3 regions of the Neobacillus sp. BF23-41 genome follow, and region 2 is predicted to be linked to each of the others. Evidence: riboswitches for the same ligand, from Rfam matches in the RefSeq annotation. Region 2 holds a riboswitch; each other region holds the start of a gene.

Region 1 (2,271 bases), on a different contig from region 2:
CAAGTTCAGCAATGACATCTTCAAGTGCTTCCCTTGTCGGATTTAAACTGCGGCCATAATCGTACTTGCCAAATTGATCGAAATCAGATTGGTGAAAGGTCGATGCATGCTGTATGGGTACACTAACCGCTCCTGTTGTAGGATCAATTTTGTGCTTATTATGAAGGAGCCTGGTTTCAAATGTGTATTCTTCGTGTGCCATTATGCAATCACTCCTTCTTGAACACGGGCAAAAGCATTTTCCAAATCTTCAATGATGTCTTGTGAATCCTCAAGTCCAACGGAGAAACGCAATAAACGATTGCAAACGCCTGCTTGAATGCGAATCTCTTCTGGGATATCCATATGTGTTTGCGTTGCTGGATAAGTAATGAAGCTTTCTGTTCCACCTAAGCTTTCTGCAAAACTGATTAAATTTAAATTCTGTAAAAATGGATTCACCCATGCTTCGTCCTTAATTCTAAAGGAAACCATTCCGCCGCGTCCTGGGTAGAGAACATCTGTGACAGCATCATGCTGGGATAGAAATTCGACAATATTCTTTGCATTTTTTTCATGTCGTTCCATTCGTAGTGATAAAGTTTTCATACCACGCATTAATAACCAGGAATCGAATGGGCTCAGCACTGCTCCAGCACCATTATGATGGAATGCCAATGCTTCACAAAGCTCTTTTCCTTTAGCGACAATAAGTCCGGCTAGAACATCATTATGGCCACCTAAGTATTTCGTCGCACTATGGATAACAATATCAGCACCAAGTATTATCGGCTGTTGTAACAGTGGAGTATAGAAAGTGTTATCCACAATTAGCAATAGTCCATGTTCCTTGGCAATCTTTGAAACAGCGGCAATATCGGATTCCTGCATAAGCGGATTGGTTGGTGTCTCAAGGAAGATGGCCTTTGTTTGCGGCGTAATTTTCTTTTCAATCTCTTCCGGACAACAGGTATTAACATATTGACTTTTCAAGCCCCATTTTTGATAGCCTTTTTCTAATAAACGGTAGGTACCGCCGTATAAATCCTCACTTACCAGCCATTCATCACCAGATTGAAATAAAGCAAGTATGGTTAGAATTGCTGCCATACCAGAGCTGCAGGCAAATCCTTGATCACCGCACTCTAAATCAGCAATTGTTTTTTCTAAGAGCTGGCGCGTAGGATTCCCTGTTCGGGTATAGTCAAACCCAGTTGATTGGCCAATTCCCTCATGGCGGAATGCCGTTGAGAAGTATACAGGCGGATTTACGGTGCCAGTTGCTGTTTCACTACGATTTCCAATTTGGGCAAGTTTCGTATCAATTTTGTACATAATGCACTCTCCTTGTTTTATAAAAATAAAAAAAGCCTTCTATAAGAAGAAGACTTTTGTCAGATTACACATTTGTCATTCTTCTTATCTCGCAAATTAGAGAATAATTTGCAGGACTTAGCACCTTTTCAATAGCGAGCCATTGATGGTTGCTGAGGTGTCTTCGGGCCATTCCCTCAACCTCTCTTGATAAGAAAGTAATATTTAGATTATTTATAAAATTTACTACAATTCCATGGGAGTGTCAATTACTTTTTATAAAACCTTATTATAATGAGGAAATTAGAGTTAAATATCCGATCATTAAAATATAATCATTCTTTATGAAAAATAGTTGACACTGATAGTATGAGGATATATTATAAATTTATCACATGTTCGTAATAAAGAACTTATATAGAGTATTATATAGGTAATAAGTTATAAAACTAATTAGATTCAGACCATTTTATTAAAATAATACTATAAATAGGGGACTTTAAATTCGATTGAATTTCCTTATAGTTAAGTACGGGCTCGGTGTTCTTTTTAGTGAACTGATAAAAGAATCTTAAAATAATAGATAATAATAATTTGTAGCCAGGCAGGAGGAAAAGATGAGCGCGATAGCCGGAATTTATCATTTAAATGATGAACCTATCAATCTAGAGCACGGAAATCGAATAATGAAAGAATTAGAAAAATATCCGGCTGATGATATTCAAACCTGTCATAGTGACAAAGTCTTCCTTGGCTGCCATGCTCAATGGATTACACCTGAGTCAGTAGGTGAAAAACTTCCATACTATGATCATGAACGAAAGTTAGCGATTACTGCTGATGCTATTATTGATAATCGAGACGAATTATTTGAGAGATTACAAGTTGATAAAAGGAAAAGAAAAGATATTACTGATAGTGAACTAATCTTACTTTCTTATCATAAATGGGGAGAAGAGTCTCCGAAATATTTAGTAG
Region 2 (2,271 bases):
TGGTCAACATGATTGTGATGACGATACAGGTGCTGATCACGTTAACGATTATGAAAAGTATCTTTGATATTGGCATCAATATGTCCTTTTGGTCAGCGGCGTTCGTCATGATGCTATTTTCATTGATTTCCGTAGGGATCTCATTAATGATTGTTTCTTTTTCAAACAGCCGCAGTGCCGCGGGCGCCTTGCAAAATTTAATTATCACTCCGACCGTCATGCTTTCCGGCTGCTTCTGGCCGGTGGAAGTGATGCCGAAATCGTTACAGAAAATTGCTAATTTCCTGCCGCAGCGCTGGACATTGGATACGTTAACGAAGCTTCAGGAAGGAAATGAATTTAGCGGGTTGTATTTAAATTTCATGATTCTATTTGCCTTTGCCGCTGCGTTTTTCTTGATTGCGGTGTATCGATTTAGTAGAAATAATTCTACACAGACTTTTGTGTAGTAGATATGTGGTTCAGACCTCCGCACAGCTAATGTATAAAGCGGAAAAGTGTAAACGTCGGATGAGGGCAAAGTTGCTCTTGTCTTTTTTTTGGCTGGTCGGAATGAGATGCAGGTAAAATAAAAATAGAATAGACTAGTATAGTTGAGTATAGTATAGTTAATCCAACTATTTTGATTGATTTTATGGGAATGGAAATCCATATTATGTTAGAATACTATTTTCAGATGATTGACAAGATTAAAATAGATTGGTAATATCTTAAATATCTTAATTTAATGATGAAACTTATCGAGAGCGACTGAGGGACTAGGCCCTATGACGTCCGGCAACCCCCATTACAGGGAAGGTGCCAATTCCTGCAGAATGACGATCATTCTGAAAGATAAGTCGAAATATCCACTTGTATTTCGATGTCCCTTTCAGTTGAGAGGGGCATTTTTTTATATCCAAAATATTGCATTTTAAAAAAGAGGTAATCGTATGATTGAGATTCAGAATCTTTCGAAAGTTTACAATACGAAAAATGGCACGGTAAAAGGTGTGGATGATGTTTCGTTAACCGTTCAAAGAGGCGGAATTTATGGAATTGTCGGCTATTCAGGTGCAGGAAAAAGTTCGCTCTTGCGCTGTATTAATCTGTTGGAGCGACCAACATCAGGGAGTATTACTGTTGATGGTATTGACCTTACTTCACTAAAGGGGGAGAATCTACGCTTATCACGATTAAAAATAGGGATGATTTTTCAACACTTTTATTTAATCAGTCAAAAAACGGTGTTTGAGAATATCGTGTTTTCCTTGAAAGCGGCCAACTATCCAAAGAGCCAAATCAAAGAACGGGTGGAAGAACTGCTTGCAACGGTCGGTCTTGGAGATAAAAGGGATGTTTATCCTTCCCAACTGAGCGGTGGACAAAAACAACGGGTAGGGATTGCACGAGCGCTGGCTAATAATCCGAAGGTACTATTATGTGATGAAGCAACATCAGCCCTGGATCCAACCACGACAAAATCGATCTTAAATTTATTGAAAAAAATTAACAAAGAACTCGATATTACGATAGTTTTAATCACGCATGAGATGAATGTTGTCAAGGAAATTTGTAATCGAATGGCGATTATGCAAGAAGGAAAGGTCATTGAAGAGGGAGCGGTATATGATATATTTGCCAACCCTCAGGCAGAACTGACCAAAGAATTTATCGACAGTGTTGTTTCCTTTGACGTTCCGGAGACCATTTTAAATAATTGTGAAGGACCGATTATCAAGGTCATGTTTAAGGGGAAAGTCGCTGGAGAGGGCGTTATTTCCGATATGCTCCAGCAATATAACGTAAAAGGGAACTTCCTGCATGGATCGATTGAATATATTCAAGAATTGCCACTTGGCATCTTTATCATGGAATTGAAGGGACAAAAGGAAGACGTGAAAGCAGCACTTCAGTATATCGAAGACCGGGCAGCGCAAGTGGAGGTGTTACGTAATGGGCTTTGATTTTCAGCATCTTTTGGAACTAATTCCTGATATAAATACAGCATTTTTACAAACGATTTATATGATCCTCATCTCATTGGTAATCGCGATAGTCATTGGCTTGCCAGTAGGGATTCTATTATACGTGACCGACAAAGGCTTGTTTTTGCAAAATCGCGTCATCCAACTTTGCATGGGCTTTGTTGTTAATTTAGTCCGCTCCATTCCTTTTATTATTTTATTGGTGGCGTTAATTCCCTTAACCAATTTTCTAGTAGGTACAACAATTGGACCAACTGCTGCGAGTGTTTCGCTTTCTGTAGCTTCGATTCCTTTTTTTGCCCGA
Region 3 (2,271 bases), on a different contig from region 2:
AAATTGCTTCATTATTCTCACCTGCTTAATTATTTATAAGAATCATTATGAATTTCTAGTCACAAATGATATAACTTTTATAATGGCTTGTAAAGAAAAAATTCCGAAATTTCAAACGAGGTGAAGATTCGTGAAATTAAAAATTTCATGTCTGCAAATGGATATCGTCTTTGGCAATCCCAATAAAAACTACCAAACTGCCGAAAGACTCATTGAAAAAGCACTGATTGAACAACCCGATATCATTGTCCTTCCAGAACTATGGACAACGGGTTATGACTTGACCCGCCTGAATGAAATTGCAGACCCAAAAGCACTACAAACGATTGAATTTCTGAGAAATGCAGCACAAAAAAATCAGGTTCATTTCGTTGGCGGCTCAGTTGCGAACCGAGAAGAAACAGGAGTAAAAAATACTCTCCTCATCATCAATAAAGATGGCACGCTTGTGCACCAGTATAGTAAACTACATCTTTTTAAACTCATGAATGAGCATGTTTTCTTAGAGCCTGGCGCTGAGAAGGGACTTTTCCAACTTGATAATCACCAGTTTGCTGGGTCGATCTGTTATGATATCCGGTTTCCAGAGTGGATACGCGCTCACACATCAGATGGTGCAGAAGCACTGTTTGTTGTGGCCGAATGGCCTGCACCCAGATTGTCCCACTGGAGGGCCCTTTTAATTGCCAGAGCAATTGAAAATCAATGTTATGTAATTGCCTGTAACCGTTCTGGAAATGACCCAAAAAACCATTTTGCTGGTCACTCAATGATTATTGACCCGTGGGGTGAGGTCATTGCTGAGGCTGGAATGAAGGAAGAAATCCTATCGGCTGAAATTGAGATGGACTTAGTCAAGGAGGTCCGTAAGCAAATTCCTATTTTCACGGATAGAAAACCAGAATTCTATAAATAATAATTTTCAAAAAATATTGACACTTTCTCTTTGTTACTGATATGATTTTTACCAGTTAAATAGATTTTCTCTTATCACGAGCTGGCTGAGGGATTTGGCCCTTTGAAGCCCAGCAACCGACCGGAAACCCATTGAAATGGGGCGCTTTTTGCGCTGGGGATCCCCCCTTTAAGGCACGGTGCTAATTCCAACAGAAGGATTATCTTTCTGAGAGATAAGAGGTGAGACAGACAATATTGTCTATCAGCCTCTTTCAGATGAGAAAGAGGCTTTTTTAGTGCCTGCGTGCATAATTAAGCCTCCCAAAAACGAGGAGGAACCATAATGAGTCTACTAAAACAAAAAACATACCAGCCTTTAACAAACGGGAGTGCAGTTGAACTGGCACTTGAATTGAAAATTTTTGACCAGCATGCAAAACTTTCCTGCAAGGAGATTGGCGATGGGAATCTCAATCTAGTCTTTCATATTGTTGATAAATTAAAAGGAAAAAGTGTTATTATCAAACAAGCTCTCCCTTATGCAAAGGTAGTTGGCGAAAGCTGGCCATTAACTTTGAAAAGAGCAAAGATTGAAGCGGATGCCTTAAAAATTTTCGGACAGATTGCTCCAGATTATGTACCCCAAGTTTTTTTCACAGATGATGTCCTAGCTGTAACCGTAATGGAGGACCTTTCCCATCTTTCGATCGCAAGAACTGGCTTTATCAAAGGAGAAACCTATCCATTAATTTCAAAGCATCTAGGTGAATATCTTGCAAAAACACTATTTTACACTTCCGATTACGGATTAGGCCTTTCCTTAAAAAAGGAATATGTACAACAGTTTATCAATCCCGAGCTTTGCAAAATAACTGAAGATTTAATCTTTACCGATCCTTTTATTGATGCAGAAACCAACGATTTCGAGGAAGGACTGCATCCTGTAGTCGAAGAGCTTTGGCAGGATGAAGAACTAAAGTTTCATGTAAATATTTTGAAGAAACGCTTTTTAACAGAAGCTGAAGTTCTCCTCCATGGTGATCTTCATACCGGAAGTGTTTTTGCCGATAATTATGAAACAAAAGTAATCGATCCTGAATTTGCTTTTTACGGACCAGCTGGATTTGATATCGGCCAAGTATTTGCAAATCTTCTCTTTCAGGTAATAGCAAATGTTGAACAACGTGATCTTTTCCTCAATCATATTGAAACGGTATGGAATGTATTTGAGGATCAATTTACACAATTATGGAATACGGAGAATAAAGACGATTACGCTAAATCCACTAGATTTTTAAACTATAATTTAACTAAGTTTTTTGAGGACTCGATCGGCTTTGCAGGCTGCGAATTAATCAGAAGAACAATTGGTCT

The links. A riboswitch is a leader RNA that binds a small molecule or an ion and turns the genes downstream of it on or off. The one in region 2 is predicted to bind S-adenosylmethionine.
Region 1: it holds a riboswitch for S-adenosylmethionine, as region 2 does, so the genes downstream of both, AB7942_RS08540 (methionine biosynthesis PLP-dependent protein) here and AB7942_RS14490 (methionine ABC transporter ATP-binding protein) in region 2, are expected to answer to the same signal.
Region 3: it holds a riboswitch for S-adenosylmethionine, as region 2 does, so the genes downstream of both, mtnK (S-methyl-5-thioribose kinase) here and AB7942_RS14490 (methionine ABC transporter ATP-binding protein) in region 2, are expected to answer to the same signal.

Annotation. Positions count from the first base shown of each region.
Region 1 covers NZ_JBGBPR010000004.1:104,828-107,098, reverse strand. Annotated here, with positions in the region: gene metC (cystathionine beta-lyase) at 1-202, opposite strand, end outside; gene AB7942_RS08540 (methionine biosynthesis PLP-dependent protein) at 202-1,314, opposite strand; SAM riboswitch class I at 1,396-1,510, opposite strand; gene AB7942_RS08535 (lasso peptide isopeptide bond-forming cyclase) at 1,911-2,271, shown strand, end outside.
Region 2 covers NZ_JBGBPR010000008.1:155,136-157,406, forward strand. Annotated here, with positions in the region: gene AB7942_RS14485 (ABC transporter permease) at 1-449, shown strand, start outside; SAM riboswitch class I at 735-841, shown strand; gene AB7942_RS14490 (methionine ABC transporter ATP-binding protein) at 933-1,946, shown strand; gene AB7942_RS14495 (methionine ABC transporter permease) at 1,936-2,271, shown strand, end outside.
Region 3 covers NZ_JBGBPR010000001.1:366,333-368,603, forward strand. Annotated here, with positions in the region: gene AB7942_RS01725 (pyridoxal phosphate-dependent aminotransferase) at 1-12, opposite strand, end outside; gene AB7942_RS01730 (carbon-nitrogen family hydrolase) at 131-916, shown strand; SAM riboswitch class I at 985-1,137, shown strand; gene mtnK (S-methyl-5-thioribose kinase) at 1,241-2,271, shown strand, end outside.